One region of the Enterobacter sp. CFEC122 genome, then DNA from elsewhere that is predicted to be linked to it. Evidence: riboswitches for the same ligand, from Rfam matches in the RefSeq annotation. Region 1 holds a riboswitch; each other region holds the start of a gene.
The links. A riboswitch is a leader RNA that binds a small molecule or an ion and turns the genes downstream of it on or off. The one in region 1 is predicted to bind thiamine pyrophosphate.

Region 1 (5,947 bases):
ACTGCTCGCGCGGCAGGATCTGTTGATTGAGCGCCAGCGCCGTTCCCGGCTTGAGCTGACGCAGCTTGTCGAGCAGTGCGGCAACGGTAAGCCCGTCGTCGCAGCTCATCGGCTCATCGTTAAACAGAATGCGCATCGCGGCCTCCGCACACCGGGCAGTGGCTGGCGCGATGCAGCGCCAGATGACGCCAGCCGCTGGAGCGGGCATCAAACAGCCGCAGCGTATTGCGTTCCGTCTCCATGCCGCTGAGCAGCTTGATGGCCTCCAGCGCCTGCATCGTGCCCATCACGCCGACCACCGGACCCAGAATGCCCGCCGTACGGCAGTTGCGCGTCGGCTCGGCATCGTCCGGCCACAGGCAGCGATAGCAGCCCTGCGTCCACGGTGGCGTCAGAACCATCATTTGCCCGCCGAACCCCACCGCGCTGGCGGTGATAAGCGGCGTATGATTTGCCACGCAGGCGGCGTTGATCGCCTGGCGCGTCGCCATGTTGTCGGTACAGTCCAGCACCACGTCGGCAAGGGCGACTTCACGGTGCAGGCTTTCACCGCCAAGCCGCTCCTGTAGGGCAATCAGTTCGATATCCGGGTTAAGCTGATGCAGCCGCTGCCGGGTGATCTGCGCTTTCGGCTGGTTGATATCCTCGGTGGTAAAGAGGATTTGTCGCTGCAGGTTGCTGAGGTGGACCTCGTCGTCGTCGGCCAGCACCAGCGTGCCGATACCCGCGCCTGCCAGATAGAGCGCGGCGGGTGCGCCTAATCCCCCCAGGCCAACAATCAGCACCCGGCTGGCGAGCAGTTTTTGCTGCCCGTCGATGGCGATATCTTCCAGCAGAATCTGGCGGCTGTAGCGCATAAAGTCGCGATCATTCATCGCCTGCTCCTGCCAGCTGTAACAGCTGTTCGGTGGCGGCCTGCCAGTCTGCGGCCTGGGTGATGGCGCTGACGACGGCGATGCTGCCCGCGCCGGTCTCCAGCACCGCCGGGGCGCGTTCCAGGCTGATTCCGCCGATGGCGACGGTGGGGTAGTCGGCAAGGCGTTTAACGTGACCCGCCAGTTGCGTCAGACCCTGCGGAGCGGAGGGCATCTGCTTGGTTTGCGTCGGGAAGACGTGACCGAGCGCGATGTAAGAGGGACGGGCCGCCAGGGCCACGTCGATCTCCATGTCATCGTGTGTTGACACACCAAGACGCAACCCGGCGTCACGGATTGCGCTCAGATCCGTTGTTTCCAGGTCCTCCTGACCCAGATGCACGCCGTACGCCCGGTGCTTAACGGCCAGCCGCCAGTAGTCATTGATAAACAGGCGGGCGTTATACCTACGCCCCAGCGCAATGGCGGCAACCACATCGGCTTCCACCTCCTCATCGCGTTTATCCTTGATGCGCAGCTGGAGGGTGCGAACGCCTGCCTCCAGCAGGCGCGCTATCCACGCCACGCTGTCCACCACCGGATAGAGCCCTAAACGGTAGGGAACGGGTGGGAAATCGGGCTGGTACATTACGCCTCCTCTTTTTTGAGGTAGATTTCGCCGCCTTTGGCGCGGAAGGCTTCGGACATGTCCGCCATACCCACTTCAATGGTTTGCGTGGCGGCGTAGTCGCGCACCTCCTGGCTGATTTTCATCGAGCAGAACTTCGGCCCACACATGGAGCAGAAGTGCGCGACTTTGCCCGATTCCTGCGGCAGGGTTTCGTCGTGGTAGGCGCGGGCGGTGAACGGATCCAGCGCCAGGTTGAACTGGTCTTCCCAGCGGAATTCAAAGCGCGCCTTCGACATGGCGTTATCACGGATTTGCGCGCCCGGATGGCCTTTCGCCAGATCCGCCGCGTGGGCGGCAATCTTGTAGGTGATCAGCCCCTGTTTCACGTCCTCTTTGTTAGGCAGGCCGAGGTGCTCTTTCGGCGTCACGTAGCAGAGCATGGCGCAGCCGAACCAGCCGATCATCGCCGCCCCAATGCCTGACGTGAAGTGGTCATAGCCCGGCGCGATGTCGGTGGTCAGCGGCCCCAGCGTGTAGAACGGCGCTTCGTGGCAGTGCTCCAGCTCTTCGGTCATGTTGCGGCGGATCATCTGCATCGGCACGTGGCCCGGGCCTTCAATCATCACCTGCACGTCATACTCCCAGGCGATTTTGGTCAGTTCGCCCAGCGTGTGCAGCTCGGCAAACTGCGCTTCGTCGTTGGCGTCGCGGATGGAGCCCGGGCGCAGGCCGTCGCCCAGCGACAGAGAGACATCGTAAGCGGCGCAGATTTCGCAGATCTCGCGGAAGTGTTCGTAGAGGAAGTTCTCCTGGTGATGGGAGAGGCACCACTTCGCCATGATCGAACCGCCGCGCGAGACGATGCCGGTCAGACGCTTCGCGGTCATCGGCACGTAGCGCAGCAGCACGCCCGCGTGAATGGTGAAGTAGTCCACGCCCTGTTCCGCCTGCTCCAGCAGCGTGTCGCGGAACGCTTCCCAGGTGAGGTTTTCGGCAATGCCGTTGACCTTCTCCAGCGCCTGATAAATCGGGACGGTGCCAATCGGAACCGGGCTGTTACGCAGGATCCATTCGCGGGTTTCGTGAATATAGCGGCCGGTGGAGAGATCCATTACCGTGTCCGCGCCCCAGCGCGTTGACCAGACAAGCTTTTCAACCTCTTCTTCGATGGAGGAGGTGACGGCCGAATTACCGATGTTAGCGTTGACCTTCACCAGGAAGTTGCGGCCGATAATCATCGGCTCGGATTCCGGGTGGTTAATGTTGGCGGGGATGATCGCGCGGCCTGCGGCCACTTCGTCACGCACAAACTCCGGCGTGATGTTCGCCGGCAGGCGTGCGCCAAAGCCTTCGCCCGGGTGCTGGTAGCGCAGCACTTCGCTGCGGATACGCTCGCGGCCCATGTTCTCGCGGATGGCGATGAACTCCATCTCCGGCGTGACGATCCCCTGGCGGGCGTAGTGCAGCTGCGTCACGCATTTGCCCGCTCTGGCGCGTTTTGGCGTCAGCAGGCCGGTAAAGCGCAGCGCGTCCAGACCGTCGTCGGCCAGGCGTTCTTTGGTGTATGCAGAACTGCGTACGCTCAGTTCTTCGCAGTCGTTACGCGCCTCTATCCACGGCTGGCGCAGCTTTGCCAGACCCTGCTGGACGTTAATAGCCACATCAGGATCGCCGTACGGGCCGGAGGTGTCATACACCGGCACGGCTTCGTTGTCTTCATACTGCGGATTCTCTTTGCTGCCGCCGATAAGCGTCGGGCTGAGCTGGATTTCGCGCATCGGGACGCGGATATCGGCCTGCGAGCCGGAAATGTAGATGCGTTTCGAGTTCGGGAAAGCGGTGCCTTCCAGGGTGTCGATGAAGTGTTGGGCCTGTGCACGCTGTTCGCGGCGGGTCAGTTTTGCAGTAGACATAGCTCATTCCAAAAGTGAAGGACATGGCTTGTCAGACGACGGATGAAGCAAGAGAGGATCGCCCGGGGGGCGATACAACAGCAGTGTGACTCTTGTTCCCTTCGCAGGTATTAGCCTGATCAGGTTCCGCGGATCCCGAATTAACGGTCTCAGCCCGGCTTTCGCTCTGGGCACTCCGACAAGAAAAATCCCCCTCGTGAGAGGGGCGAATGGTTGTAAATTACTCGTTAACGATTAAGAACTCAAGCCGGGCGCGCGATGTTATCTTCGGGGCTGGCGTCCAGGACGAGGCTAATCAGCTTATCTTCCAGCGTGAATCGCTCTTCCAGCGCTTCGCCAAGGTCGGAAAGCGCCTGCTGGAACTCAAGATAGTTATCGTGATCGATGGCGTTCTCAAGCGTGGAATCGTAGTAATCCATGATCTGCTGGGTGTTGGCTTCCAGCAGCGGACAAAGTTTGCTGGCCGCTAAATACGGCGTTGTCCCTTCCATTTCGCGGATAATGCGTTCATAAATATTGAAATGGCCGTCGGACAGGTAGTCGACCAGGCTCTGACAAAAATCATCCAGCGCTTTTTCATTCAGCCGCATAAACGATTCTTTGCCAGGCTTAAGACCGACCAGATTGTAATAAGCCACGAGTAGATGCTTGCGCACATGTAGCCAGCGATCCACCAGTTTGTTACTTCCTCTAACGCGCTCAGTCAGGCTTTCTAGCTGGTTTAACATGGTCGACTCCGCAAAGTGTAGGATTGAATCTGCTCATCCAGAATGTAACCACAGTGCTAACAACATGTCAGTGAAGCGAAGGTAGTGCAATAGATATGGATCGTATTATTGAAAAATCAGATCTGGGTTGGTGGATCGTCAGTCACGAACAAAAATTATGGTTGCCCGGTGGAGAGCTGCCCTATGGTGCGGCGGAAACGTTCGATCTCGTGGGCCAGCCTGCGCTGAAGATCGGCGAGTGGCAGGGTGAACCCGTGTGGTTGATCCAACAATCGCGTCGTCTGGATATGGGATCCGTTCGCCAGGTGTTGGATCTGGACGTAGGCCTGTTCCAGCTGGCGGGGCGGGGCGTGCAGCTGGCGGAGTTTTACCGTTCGCACAAATACTGCGGCTATTGCGGCCATACCATGCACCCGAGTAAAACCGAGTGGGCGATGCTCTGCAGCCACTGCCGCGAACGTTATTACCCACAAATTGCGCCGTGCATTATCGTCGCTATCCGTCGGGATGACTCTATTTTGCTTGCACAGCATACCCGCCATCGCAACGGCATTCATACCGTGCTGGCCGGGTTCGTCGAAGTGGGCGAAACGCTGGAGCAGGCAGTGGCGCGCGAGGTGATGGAAGAGAGCGGAATCAAAGTGAAGAACCTGCGCTACGTCACCTCCCAGCCGTGGCCGTTCCCGCAGTCGCTGATGACGGCCTTTATGGCCGACTATGACAGCGGCGAGATCGTTATCGATCAGAAAGAGCTGCTGGATGCGAACTGGTATCGCTATGACGATCTACCGCTGCTCCCCCCACCGGGTACCGTGGCGCGCCGGCTGATAGAAGATACCGTAGCGATGTGTCGGGCCGAGTATGAGTAGTGTTACACTGAGGCCATGACGCTTAAGGAACTGCAAAAATGACCGAACTGAAGAACGATCGTTATCTGCGTGCGCTGCTGCGCCAGCCCGTTGATGTCACCCCGGTGTGGATGATGCGCCAGGCGGGACGCTATCTGCCAGAGTACAAAGCCACGCGCGCGCAGGCGGGCGATTTTATGTCGCTGTGCAAAAACGCCGAGCTGGCCTGTGAAGTGACGCTCCAGCCGCTGCGCCGCTTCCCGCTGGATGCGGCGATCCTCTTCTCGGATATTCTGACCATTCCGGATGCGATGGGCCTTGGCCTGTACTTCGAAACCGGTGAAGGCCCGCGTTTTACCTCTCCGATCAGAAGCAAAGCGGACGTGGACAAGCTGCCGATCCCCGATCCGGAAGGCGAGCTGGGCTACGTGATGAACGCCGTGCGCACCATTCGCCGCGAGCTGAAAGGTGAAGTGCCGCTGATTGGCTTCTCCGGCAGCCCGTGGACGCTGGCGACCTATATGGTGGAAGGGGGCAGCAGCAAAGCCTTCACCCTGATTAAAAAGATGATGTACGCCGAGCCGCTGGCTCTGCATGCGCTGCTCGACAAGCTCGCGAAGAGCGTCACGCTCTACCTCAACGCGCAGATTAAAGCCGGTGCGCAGTCGGTGATGATTTTCGATACCTGGGGCGGCGTGCTGACCGGGCGTGATTATCAACAGTTCTCCCTGTATTACATGCATAAAATCGTTGACGGCCTGCTGCGCGAAAACGAAGGCCGCCGCGTGCCGGTGACGCTGTTCACCAAAGGTGGCGGTCAGTGGCTGGAAGCCATGGCGGCAACCGGCTGCGACGCACTGGGTCTCGACTGGACCACCGATATCGCTGATGCCCGCCGCCGCGTGGGCGACAAAGTGGCGCTTCAGGGCAATATGGACCCGTCCATGCTCTATGCGCCGCCTGCCCGTATTGA
Region 2 (5,947 bases), on a different contig from region 1:
TCAACTTCGGCCATTATTGCGAGAAACTGCTGCGCTTCAGGGAGCAAAGGGAGGGCGTATGAAGGCATTTGCCCAACGTCTCGAAAATCTGCACGCCACGCGCCCGGTGACGGTGCTGGGCGCCGCGGTGATTGACGTCATCGCCGACGCCTACGCCCTGCCCTGGCGCGGGTGCGATATCGAACTTAAGCAGCAGGGCGTAAATATTGGCGGCTGCGCGCTGAACATTGCCATCGCCCTGAAACGCCTCGGGATCGCCGCGCAAAATGCCCTTCCCGTCGGCCATGGCGTATGGGCGGATATTATCCGCAACGCCATGGCGCAGCAGGATCTGCACAGCGCCGTAGAGGCTGAAACCGGCGACAACGGCTGGTGCCTGGCGCTGGTAGAGCCTGACGGCGAGCGCACCTTTATGTCCTTTAGCGGCGTGGAAAACCAGTGGCAGCAGCGCTGGCTGGATGCGCTTCACGTTCCGCAAAACAGCCTGGTTTATCTCTCCGGCTACCAGCTGGCCGCGCCGTGCGGCGAGCTGCTGACAGGCTGGCTGGAGGGATTACAGGACGTGACGGCCTTTATCGATTTCGGCCCACGCATCGCGGATGTTCCTGATGCGCTGATGGAGAGAATCATGGCCTGCAGGCCAATTGTGTCGCTCAATCGTCAGGAAGCGGAACTCGCGGCTGAAAGACTGGGTGTGGAGGCTGAAAACCTGGGTGAAGTGTGGCAGCAGCGCTTTGGCGCCGCGCTGATTGTGCGCCATGATAAAGACGGTGCTACGTGGTATGACGGTGACGCCTCGGGCGTTGTTCCGGCGTTTCCGGCTACGGTTGTGGATACCATTGGTGCAGGCGACAGCCACGCGGGCGGCACGCTGGCCGGGCTGGCTGCGGGTTGGTCACTGGCAGATGCCGTTCTGCTGGGGAATGCCGTGGCGTCATGGGTGGTCAGCCACCGCGGCGGGGATTGCGCCCCGACGCGCGAGGCACTACTCCTCGCACACAAAGACGTATAGATCGCTGCGACAGTAGCTGATGCTGTACTCAATCGGCCGATGCTGCTGGTCAAGTGCGACCTGCTTGATCACCAGCACCGGTATTTTTTCGTCCATCTTAATGTGCGCCTGAAACTCGCTGTCGGGCATGCGGGCGCTCACCCTTGAGCGGGTGCGCTGCGGGTAGATATTCTGACTGCGGAAGTAGTCATAGAGCGAAATGCCAATCGCATCCGGGTCGGGAATTAACCCGACGGGGACCCAGGACTCTTCAATCGACACCGCATCGTCATCGACATAGCGAATGCGCTTGAGCAAAAAGACCTCGCTGTCCGGGGAGATCGACAGGTGGTTGGCCACCTCTTCCGGACACTTCACCACCCGCTTGTTGACCCAGAGCGTATTCGGCTTCTTGCCGCGCAGCACCACCTGCTGGGAAAAACCGCGCGCCTCTTTAAGCGAATATTCGAAGATATTGTTGATTTGCGTGCCATAGCCACGGGCGCGCGTCACCACGCCCTCTTCTTCCAGCGCCTGCATCGCTTTACGCACGGTAATGCGCGACACCCCGGTCAACTGGCTCAGATCGCGCTCGCCGGGCAAAATATTCCCGTGCTCCAGCACCCCGCTGCGCACCGCGTTTTTTACCGTTTCGGCAAACTTCAGGTACAGCGGCGTGTTATCGGGCGCGGCGATCCGTTCATTCAGTTGAGCGATTAACCGGGTATGCGCTTGTTCCATCTCTGTTTTCTCAGGCGTGATGTATTCTGCCAGTATACTGGCTTACCACCATGCATGAAAATGGTGTACCGGCCCAATACCGTGACCGACTTCCAGAGTATCGGCTTTTGCCAGTGCCGCCGAGAGCCAGGCTTTTGCTTCGCTAACCGTATCGGCCCAGCTTTCATGACGTGGGCGCAGCGCCGCCAGTGCGGCCGAGAGCGTACAGCCCGTGCCGTGGGTATTTTTGGTCTGCACGCGCGGCGCGGTAAAGCGTACTTCGCCGTCGCGGGTAAAGAGCCAGTCCGGACTTTCCGGATCATCAAGATGCCCGCCCTTCATCAGCACCGCCCCGCAGCCCATCGCCAGCAGCGCATTGCCCTGCTCTTTCATTTCCCGTTCAGTTTGCGCGTGCGGCGCGCCCAGCAGCGCGGCGGCTTCCGGAAGATTGGGCGTGATGAGCGCTGCCTGCGGCAGCAGCTTATTGCGCAGCGTCTCGACGGCGGAGGCGGAGAGCAGCGGATCGCCGCTTTTTGCCAGCATGACGGTATCCAGCACCACGTTTTGCACCTGATAGCGCTTAAGCCGTTCGGCCACCGCTTCCACAATGTCCGTTTCGGCCAGCATGCCGATCTTGGTGGTATCAATACGCACGTCGCTGAACACCGAATCCAGCTGCGCGGCAACAAAATCTGGCTCGATGCGGTAGACCGACTGCACGCCGCACGTGTTTTGCGCCACCAGCGCGGTGATGACCGAGCAGCCGTACGCGCCCAACGCCGAGAAGGTTTTCAGGTCTGCCTGGATACCCGCGCCGCCGCTGGGATCGGTGCCGGCAATGGTCAGGGCGTTAATCCGCTTCATGACTGCTCCTCCAGCGTATAGAGCGCGTCGAGGAACGCGCTGGCAAAACTGCCCGGGCCGCGCGAGTGCGCAACGGCCACCGTTCCGGCCCGCTTCATCCATCCGCAGGCGGCGGCGATGTTATCCAGCCGGTCACCCGGCAGCGAGCAGCTCGCCGCCACAACGGCAGAGAGCGCGCACCCGGTGCCCACCACGCGCGTCATCAGCGGGTCACCGCCGGTAACCGTTCGGGTGCGTTGCCCGTCCGTGATGTAGTCTACCTCGCCGGTGACCACCACAATCGTATTGATCTGCCGTGCCAGCGCCTGGGCAGCAGGCACCGCGCTGGCGGCGGTATCGGTCGTATCGACGCCGCGCCCGCCCGCGCTCATCCCGGCGAGGGCAAGGATTTCGGAAGCATTGCCGCGAATGGCGGCCGGTTTCAGGGCAAGGATTTGATGGCAAAACCGGGTGCGGAACGCCAGGGCACCCACGGCAACCGGGTCCAGCGTCCAGGGTTTGCCTGCCGCTACCGCACTTTCAATCGCACGACGCATCGACTGGGCGCGCAGCGCGGTCAGCGTGCCAACGTTAACCAGCAGCGCATCGGCTATCGCGGCAAACTGCTCGGCCTCTTCGGCCTCGATCACCATCGCCGGAGATGCGCCCAGTGCCAGCAAAACGTTGGCCGTAAAGGTCTGTACGACGTCATTCGTCATACAGTGGGTCAGCGGAGAACGGGTTCGGAAGTGGTGTAAAACGTGTAAATCGAGCAGGTCAGGCTGCATGGGTTCGCTCCTGCCTTGCGTGAAGAAGCGATGACCGGGAAGGCATCTGACTTCCCTACGCTGGCATTATCCAGATCAGGTAATACGGGTATTTCTCAGCCTTCACAAAGAAGGGCACCCCGAGTCAAAATACTTTTAAAACAATGATTTATTAAAATCAATGTTCTCAATCAGTGTAACCGTGGCCACTGGCCAGGCGCAAGGAGTTTTGATTTATCACGGCAGCGTTCGCGTTATGAATCTCCCTAAACACGTTTTCGCTAGCATCTTCAACATAAATATTTTTTCCTGGTATATCCCGGAACAAAAATGAGCTGATTTCATTTTCATTCGAAGCTGACGAAAGGTTCGATAATAAATAATCGGCAAAAACCCATAAATTTACATAAACTGTTATGTGTATTATTAACCCATTTTAATCAAAACACTTAAATACAATTAATGTATTGGTGTTTTATATCTAATTTCACTCTCATCCATTATGAAAGGCTATCTTATTGTATTATAAGATTATTACGCCAGGTCTTTCTGGATCGACTCGTTTAGCTATTCCTGCTATTTATGATTTAGATCAATAATCAAAATTACACATTCATAGATAGTTACTGCACGTTACGAAATAAGTTATCAAACCAAAATTTCCACCGTTAATCGTGAATTAATTCAGATATAACAAGACGTTGTATCTTCCCGCCAGGATAGCGCCCTTACTTTATTTTTTCTTGTAGTGATGATGAGAGCTTTAAAATGAACTATTTAAATACAACAGCTATCGCTGTTTTTGGTTTTGTGTTCGCTGGTTCAATGAATACCGCAAATGCAGCGGAAGTAAACGTAAACCTTGACGATAACGTCAATAATCCAGGTGCTCACATTCAAATTCAGGGTACCGATAAAACCGCCTATAACCTTGATAACATCGAGGGGAGTAACATTAAGCAAGACGGGCAAATCTATAACCTTCAGGGCGATATTGACAGAGCAAATACAGCTATTAATAAAGCACAAGATACAGCTAACACCGCTCAAGATGGCGTAAACGCTAACACTCAAGCTAACGCTATCCTTAATCAGAAAGTCGACGATAACAAAGCAGTTCAAACAATCATTGATAACAAACAGAATATATTGATTGATAACACTAATAATAAAGCAGATGTGGCTTTACAAGGCGTTATTACTAACGGTCAAGCAATCATTGATACAAACACAAGAGTAGATAAAGCTGAACTCACCGCTACCAATGCGAACAACAAAGCAGACGCTAACACTCAAGCGCTGGCAGGTAAGGTAGATAAAAGCATTTTCAACGCCGATCAGGATAGACAAGATCACGCCCTTCAGGATGCCTCTGACAAAGCGACTCAGGCATTTAATACGGGCGCTTATGCGCAATCTTTAGCGGTTGATGCACAAACGGTAGCCGCTGCTAACAAAGCTGCTGTTGCTAACGTTCAGTCACGCCAGCAAGCACAAGAAACGACGATTCAGAATCACAGCGCACAATTAGCGAATCATGAATCACGTATTACTGCGTTAGAGAGTCAAAATAACGCTAAGTTCTCTTCTCTGGAGAATCAGCAGAATGAGGATCGCAAGGAATATCGTGCTGGTATCGCTGGCGCTGCTTCTCTTGCTGGTTTGCATTACGTTGATACAGATAACGCGGTTGCCGTCGGTGCTGCCAACTTCAAAGATGCGCAAGGTTACGCAGTCGGTTACCGTCATAAGTTCGCTGAGAATATAGCCGCTACCCTCTCTACATCAGGTACATCCAACGGTGATGAAATTGTTGCGGCGTCCGCATCTTACGGATGGTGATTTAACAATATTATATTAAAATGCCAGCAAACCGCCAACCAGCAAAAAACTCACCATTGAGTTTAATTAGCTGGCTATAACTCAATACATTGCTGCTAGCACAAAAATGACAAAGTACATTTTTATTTCCGCTGTTTTGTATCTCACTTTTATTTTATTAGGGATATGGATCGGCTTGATGTTAGGCACCTATATTTATAATTGTAATTACTGAGGCAATAATGAAAAAGTTAATGATGGTAGCGGCTATATTATCTCTTGCTGCGTGTTCCTCACCAGCTCAACGGATGGCTGATTGTCAAAGCAAAGGAGTGAGTAAAGATGCTTGTTATATTGCAGAGCAAAACCGCACCACAGCCATTAACGCTGCGGCTGAAAAACAGGCTTTAGAGAATGCTGCTCAACTTGCACAGTCAGCGCACAGGCGCCTTCCTGAAGGCTGCACTCAGGTGATAGATGCTGCGGGTCATTGTGATAGCAAGCCAGCCAAAGTAAGCGGTGATTTAAAAAAGTTATCAGGTGAAGCGGATCACGTTATGAATAAGCCTGTCTCTGATGCTGCTGAATATCTGCTTTCGAAAGGCTGGAAGCCAAATAAAGGTTCATGGCACAAGGGAAGCTATATTATGCAGCTGGTTGTCGAAAAAGAGAGAGTTGTAAACGCACAATTATCAAAAATGTGATCTTTGCAGGACGCTACCACCTGATAAGATTTACGTAGCCCCATGTTTATGGGGCTTTGTTTTAGCTCGTTAATAGATTTACTCCAGCTGCCACGCCCCGC
Region 3 (5,947 bases), on a different contig from region 1:
GCTGCTCGCGCACCAGACAACGCGCCAGCGCCACGCGCTGACGCTGGCCGCCGGAGAGCTCGCCCGGGAGCCTGTCGATGAATTCAGCGATCCCCATCTGTGCGGCAATCACTTCAAGTTTTTCGCGTTGGGCATCGTTCAGCCTGAGCCCCGGATGCATTCCCAACGCGATGTTTTGCCGCACCGTCAGATGGGTAAACAGGTTGTTTTCCTGAAACAGCATCGACACAGGGCGTTTAGCCGGAGGGGCGTTGGTGAAATCACGATTATCGATGGCTATCGACCCGCTGGCAGGTTGCAGAAAACCGGCGATCAAATTGAGCAAGGTGCTTTTCCCGGCACCGCTTGGGCCAAGCACCGCAATCCGCTCGCCCTGCTGAACGGAGAGCGTAAAGCGCATCGGCAGATGCTGATAGAGCCAGGTTACATCAGTCAGTTTTAACATCGCGCCCCGGAAGTTTTTCGATAACGGTAAATAAGGCAAAGCAGAGCAGCAGCAGTAACAGCGCGGTGACCGCGCCGTCCTGACTGCGATAAGAGCCGATTTGCTGATAAAGCCAGTACGGCAGCGTGCGGAAATCGTCATTACCGAACAGCGCCACGACCCCAAAGTCTCCAATGGAGAGCACGCAGGCAAACGCCAGCGCCTGCGCCAGCGGGCGTTTTAGCGCGCGCAGTTCCACAACCTTCAGCCGCTGCCAGCCCTGCATGCCCAGCGACTGACACAGCAAACCGTAGCGGCTGTTGACGTCGCGCATCGGGTTTTCCAGCACCTTAAGCGCGTAGGGGATGGCCATTAAGGCGTTAGTGAAAATCACAATGCCATCGGCCCTTTCCGGCAGGCCGAGGGTGCTGTTGAACAGTAAAAAGAAGCCCGTTGCCAGCACGATGCCCGGCATCGCCAGTATCAGCATGCCCGTCAGTTCCAGCATTTGTCCGGCTTTTTGCGCCTGGCGGGCGTAGAGCTCACGGCTGCTCCACAGCAGCATCATGGTCAGCATAACGCACAGCAGTCCGGCAGCCAGCGCTATGCGTACCGAGGTCCAGGTCGCCTGCCAGAGAACGGGCTGTTGCAGGACGGATATAAGATTGAGGTTCAGGCCGTCAACGATAACGGCCAGCAGCGGCGGCAGCAACAGCAGCAGCGCCAGCGCGATCAGGATAACATCGCTGATGCGGCTGTGCAGGCTGTCCTGCGGATCGCGCCAGCCGGTTATTTGATGACTACCTGCGGGAATGGCTTTACTCAGCCGCTGGCTCAACAGCACCAGCACCAGACAGCACGCCATCTGGACTATCGCCAGCAGTGCGGCGCGACCGGGATCGTAGTCGTAACTCAGCGCCTGGTAAATCGCCAGCTCAATGGTGGTGGCCTGCGGCCCGCCGCCGAGTGACAGCACGGTGGCAAAGCTGGCAAAGCAGAGCATAAAGATTAACGCCGCCACGGGCGGGAGCTGGCGGCGCAGCCACGGCCATTCGACAAAACGAAAGAACGACCAGCCGCGCATGCCGAGCTGGGCGGCAATCTGCCGCTGCTCGCCGGGAATGTTCTCCAGCGCCTGCAAAAAGAGGCGCGTTGCCATCGGCATATTGAAAAATACGTGCGCCAGCAGAATGCCCTGCAGTCCGTAAGGCGAGAATGACCACTCAATACCAAGCTGGCCGAACAGCGAGGCCAGCCAGCCCTGGCGGCCGTAAACGCTCAGAATACCAAATACCGCTACCAGCACGGGCAGGATCAGCGTCATGGCGCACAGGCGCAGCAGGGCCTGCCTGCCGGGGAAACGCCGCCGATAGAGCGCGCGTGCAAGAAAAATAGCCGGGATCGCCGACAGCAGGGCAGAAAGAGCCGCCTGCCAGAAGGAGAACCGGATAACGTGCCAGAGGTAGCTGTCGTGCCAGAGGGCGAGCAGGTCGCTCTCCGGTGCGTTAAACCACAGCGCAAGAAAGGCTCCCAGACTGACCGCCACCATCACGACGGCGGCGAGCAATCCGGGGAGTAACCAGCCGGGAATTAACGGCTGACGGCGCGTTGCCATTCACTTACCCATGCGGCACGCTGCGCGGCGACCTGCTGCGGCGTAAACTCCAGCGAGGTTTTCGGCTTGGTCAGCTGCTCAAAACCTGCGGGTAGCGTAACGCTGGTGACCGGATACATCCAGTTGCCCGCTGGAATGGCGTTCTGGAATGCCGGTGAAACCATAAATTTCAGGAACTTCTCGGCCAGTTCCGGCTGTTTGCTGGCGGCGGTACGCGCGGCCACTTCCACCTGCAGATAGTGCCCTTCCGCAAAATCAGCCGCAGCATAGTTGTCTTTCTTCTCGGCGATAATGTGGTAGGCCGGGGAGGTGGTGTAGCTCAGCACCAGATCGCTTTCACCTTTCAGGAACAGGCCATAGGCTTCGCTCCAGCCTTTGGTCACGGTGACGGTTTTGGCGGCCAGCTTCTGCCACGCTTCCGGCGCCTTATCGCCGTAGACTTTCTGCATCCACAGCAGCAGGCCCAGGCCCGGCGTGCTGGTCCGCGGATCTTCATAAATCACGCGCCACTTCTGGTCGCTTTCCACCAGCTCTTTCAGGCTCTTCGGCGGGTTTTTCAGCTTGTTTTTATCGTAGACGAAAGCAAAGTAGCCGTAGTCGAACGGCACAAAGGTGTCGTTGTTCCAGCCGCCCGGCACGTTAACGGCCTCTGCCGCGACGCCGCTTTTGGCAAAGAGTTTGGTTTGCGAGGCGGCTTCCAGCAGGTTGTTATCCAGCCCGAGCACCACGTCGGCCTTGCTGTTTTTGCCTTCCATGCGCAGGCGGTTGAGCAGCGAAACGCCATCTTCCAGCGCCACGAACTTCAGCTCGCAGTTGCAGTCGGCTTCAAAGGCTTTTTTGACGACCGGGCCAGGGCCCCAGTCGGCGGAGAAGGAGTCGTAGGTGTAGACCGTCAGAACGGGCTTGGCTAAAGCGGGCAGCGCGAACAGCGCCAGCAGGGGGAGAACTTTTTTTAACACTTTGCACCTCAGGGTTGAGTGGCAAAGGATTTTGAGCGACAGCCTCAAATCCCTTCGCCGGCGTTATCCGGATCAGGTTCGACGGGTATTATCTCAGCGCACATCTGTGATGCAGCACCCCGTTGAGAACGGCGCTATTGTAATGATTTGGTGAATATTACGAAAGCGTTATGGCTCCGGGGGCGCAAACCAGGCGGATTTAAAATCAAACCAGCCCAGGGTGTTCATCCGCAGGCCGCGCATGCTGCGCTGGCCCTGGATCATCAGCCAGTGGTGGATCAGCGGGACGATCGCCTGCTCGGCCAGCAGCTGCTGGCACCATACGGCAAGATTCATCTCGCCCGCACGCCACAGAGCGGCATCCTGCTGCCAGTCCCGGTCGATGCAGTGCTGGATCAGCGGGACTTCATACAAATGCGAGAAGAGGGAAAAATCGAGCGGCAGGGTGAAGTTGGCGCTGTTCAGCCAGATATCGCTGGCGATTTCCCCCTGATGCCATTCGTCATAGTCCACTTCCCTGATGTCCAGCCTGACTCCCTCCGCTGCCAGCAGGCGGGTCATGATCCTCGCGATAAAACGATGCTCAACATGATCGCGGTAGTAGGTCAGGGTGATGGACTCCAGCCCTGCGGGTTTGTCGCAGCGCGTTGGTCGGGCATGGTGCCAGCGCGGAAGCAGGCCGTACGCCGGGAACCAGTATGTCTGGTATTGCTCTTCCGCATGGTAGATAAGATTGGAAGGAGACAGCACGTGGCTGATCCACTTGCGGACAGCCGGGTTTGCCCCACGGTGGGTGCGGCGGTCAAAGAGGAGATAGTAGCAGCCCTCCTCCAGGCGGCTCTCCAAGGCCTTTTCTCCGGTGGTGGGGCCTTCAAGCGTCAGCCCGCAGCTCAGGTCTTCATTGAGATCCGGCAATACCCACACGTTCACTTCGTCGATCAGCGCCCGATAGCCAAAGTAGTCATCGAACGCGCGGATTTTCAGCTGGTTGCTGTTATTGCGGGAGACGGAGTAGGGCCCGGTGCCAATCGGCTGGCTGGCAAAATTGTTCAATGATTCCCACTCGGCGGGCAAAATCATTGAGGGCACATAGCCCAGCAGCCAGGGAAGCCACTTGTCCTGCTGCGACAGCTCAATATCCAGCGTCCAGGCCGTGGGGGAGTGGATGCGCGAAATATGCGAGTAGAGCGGCAGCCTGCGGGCGCGTTCCAGAGAGGCGATGACGTCGTGCATCTCCAGTTCGCGACCGTGGTGAAAGTGGATGCCCGGGCGTAAGAAGAAGCGCCAGTGGCGCGGGGAAAGCTGTTGCCAGTGGTGCGCGATATCCGCCTCCAGTTCCCCGTTTTCCTCATTTATCCGCGTCAGGCCGCTGAAGATTTGTCGGGCCATGTGGGTTTCAGAACGCCGTAACGCCGTGCCGGGCAACAGATTTTTCATCGGACGGTAGTAGAGCACCCGCAGAATGTGTCGGCCCTGACGAAAACTGCGTCCGAGATGGGAGACCAGCATCTGGCGCACGGCGGCCTTGTCGCCCACCAGCTGGACCAGCTGATCGATACGGTCCTGCTCGAGCAGGTCTTCTGCACGCTGCTGCTGCAATGCCAGCCCGGTGTAGAGAAAGGTCAGCCGCGAGCGTTTTCCGCGTCCCGCCTCCGCTTCCCAGCTTAACCACCCCTGCTGCTGCATGGTATTGAGCAGCGTGCGCATATGGCGGCGGGAACAGCTAAGCAGGTCAGCCAGCTCGTTGAGCGTGGTTTCCTGCGATTGCCCCTCGCAGCACTGCCAGAGGCGGATAAATTGTTGCTGCAGACGACCGGAAGGCATAAAAGAGGAACTCCTGACAAAAAACCAGCAATTTATTAATCCCTATATTAGGCCAATAATGCTTCCCGATGAAGCGAGGAGGTAAATGATGAAGAGGTCTACCGCACGTCAGTTTTATCAGCAGTACTTTTCAGCGACAAAAGGATCGTCCTGGCTGGCCCGCCCGTGTGCAGAGCAACGGCTGAAAATGTTAGAAGAACTGATGCAGTGGGACGTTACGAAACCGGCCTCTTCTCGCTGACTCGCCTCGATCATGTGTGACTGAGTATTGGTGCTAATCACCCGCCAGCAAAATGTTTTTGCTGGCTTTTTTCGTTTATTCTTTCACCCAATTTCGATTCGCTTTCACAAGGACTTGCGCATGCTGTGGTTGATGACGATGGGGCGACGCCTGAACGGCGTGTATGCCGCTTTTATGCTGGTGGCCTTTATGATGGGCGTGGCGGGAGCGCTGCAGGCGCCGACGCTGAGCCTGTTTCTCAGCCGCGAGGTGGGGGCACAGCCGTTCTGGGTGGGGCTGTTTTATACCGTCAACGCGATAGCCGGGATCCTGGTCAGCCTCGCGCTGGCGAAGCGATCGGACAGCCAGGGCGATCGCCGCAGGCTGATCCTCTTTTGCTGCGCCATGGCCGTGGGCAACGCGCTGCTCTTTGCTTTCAATCGTCATTACCTGACGCTCATTACCTGCGGCGTGCTGCTGGCGTCGCTGGCGAACACCGCCATGCCGCAGCTGTTCGCGCTGGCCCGGGAATATGCGGATAGCTCGGCGCGGGAAGTGGTGATGTTCAGCTCGGTGATGCGTGCCCAGCTCTCGCTGGCGTGGGTCATTGGCCCGCCGCTGGCCTTCATGCTGGCGTTGAACTACGGCTTTACCGCGATGTTCTCCATCGCCGCCGGGATTTTTGTCATCAGCCTGGCGCTGATAGCCTTTGCGCTGCCGTCCGTGGCGCGCGTCGAACAGACAACGGATAAACCGCTCACCCAGGTGAGCGGCTGGCAGGACAAAAACGTCCGCATGCTGTTTATTGCCTCCACGCTGATGTGGACCTGCAACACCATGTACATCATCGACATGCCGCTGTGGATCAGCAGCGATCTGGGCTTACCGGACAAGCTCGCGGGGAT

Region 2: another riboswitch for thiamine pyrophosphate. It lies ahead of thiM (hydroxyethylthiazole kinase); the one in region 1 lies ahead of thiC (phosphomethylpyrimidine synthase ThiC).
Region 3: another riboswitch for thiamine pyrophosphate. It lies ahead of thiB (thiamine ABC transporter substrate binding subunit); the one in region 1 lies ahead of thiC (phosphomethylpyrimidine synthase ThiC).

What each region holds. Positions count from the first base shown of each region.
Region 1 covers NZ_JBRIQR010000039.1:31,062-37,008, forward strand. Annotated here, with positions in the region: gene thiS (sulfur carrier protein ThiS) at 1-136, opposite strand, end outside; gene ACVCAM_RS21305 (HesA/MoeB/ThiF family protein) at 120-875, opposite strand; gene thiE (thiamine phosphate synthase) at 868-1,503, opposite strand; gene thiC (phosphomethylpyrimidine synthase ThiC) at 1,503-3,398, opposite strand; TPP riboswitch at 3,478-3,586, opposite strand; gene ACVCAM_RS21320 (Rsd/AlgQ family anti-sigma factor) at 3,641-4,126, opposite strand; gene nudC (NAD(+) diphosphatase) at 4,222-4,995, shown strand; gene hemE (uroporphyrinogen decarboxylase) at 5,034-5,947, shown strand, end outside.
Region 2 covers NZ_JBRIQR010000007.1:97,511-103,457, forward strand. Annotated here, with positions in the region: gene ACVCAM_RS07150 (ADP-ribosylglycohydrolase family protein) at 1-62, shown strand, start outside; gene ACVCAM_RS07155 (PfkB family carbohydrate kinase) at 59-1,012, shown strand; gene ACVCAM_RS07160 (GntR family transcriptional regulator) at 986-1,732, opposite strand; gene thiD (bifunctional hydroxymethylpyrimidine kinase/phosphomethylpyrimidine kinase) at 1,775-2,575, opposite strand; gene thiM (hydroxyethylthiazole kinase) at 2,572-3,342, opposite strand; TPP riboswitch at 3,378-3,474, opposite strand; gene ACVCAM_RS07175 (YadA C-terminal domain-containing protein) at 4,090-5,163, shown strand; gene ACVCAM_RS07180 (hypothetical protein) at 5,385-5,846, shown strand; gene ACVCAM_RS07185 (glycoside hydrolase family 32 protein) at 5,925-5,947, opposite strand, start outside.
Region 3 covers NZ_JBRIQR010000026.1:27,203-33,149, forward strand. Annotated here, with positions in the region: gene thiQ (thiamine ABC transporter ATP-binding protein ThiQ) at 1-445, opposite strand, end outside; gene thiP (thiamine/thiamine pyrophosphate ABC transporter permease ThiP) at 429-2,039, opposite strand; gene thiB (thiamine ABC transporter substrate binding subunit) at 2,015-2,998, opposite strand; TPP riboswitch at 3,030-3,130, opposite strand; gene sgrR (HTH-type transcriptional regulator SgrR) at 3,167-4,822, opposite strand; gene sgrT (glucose uptake inhibitor SgrT) at 4,911-5,063, shown strand; gene ACVCAM_RS17545 (sugar efflux transporter) at 5,184-5,947, shown strand, end outside.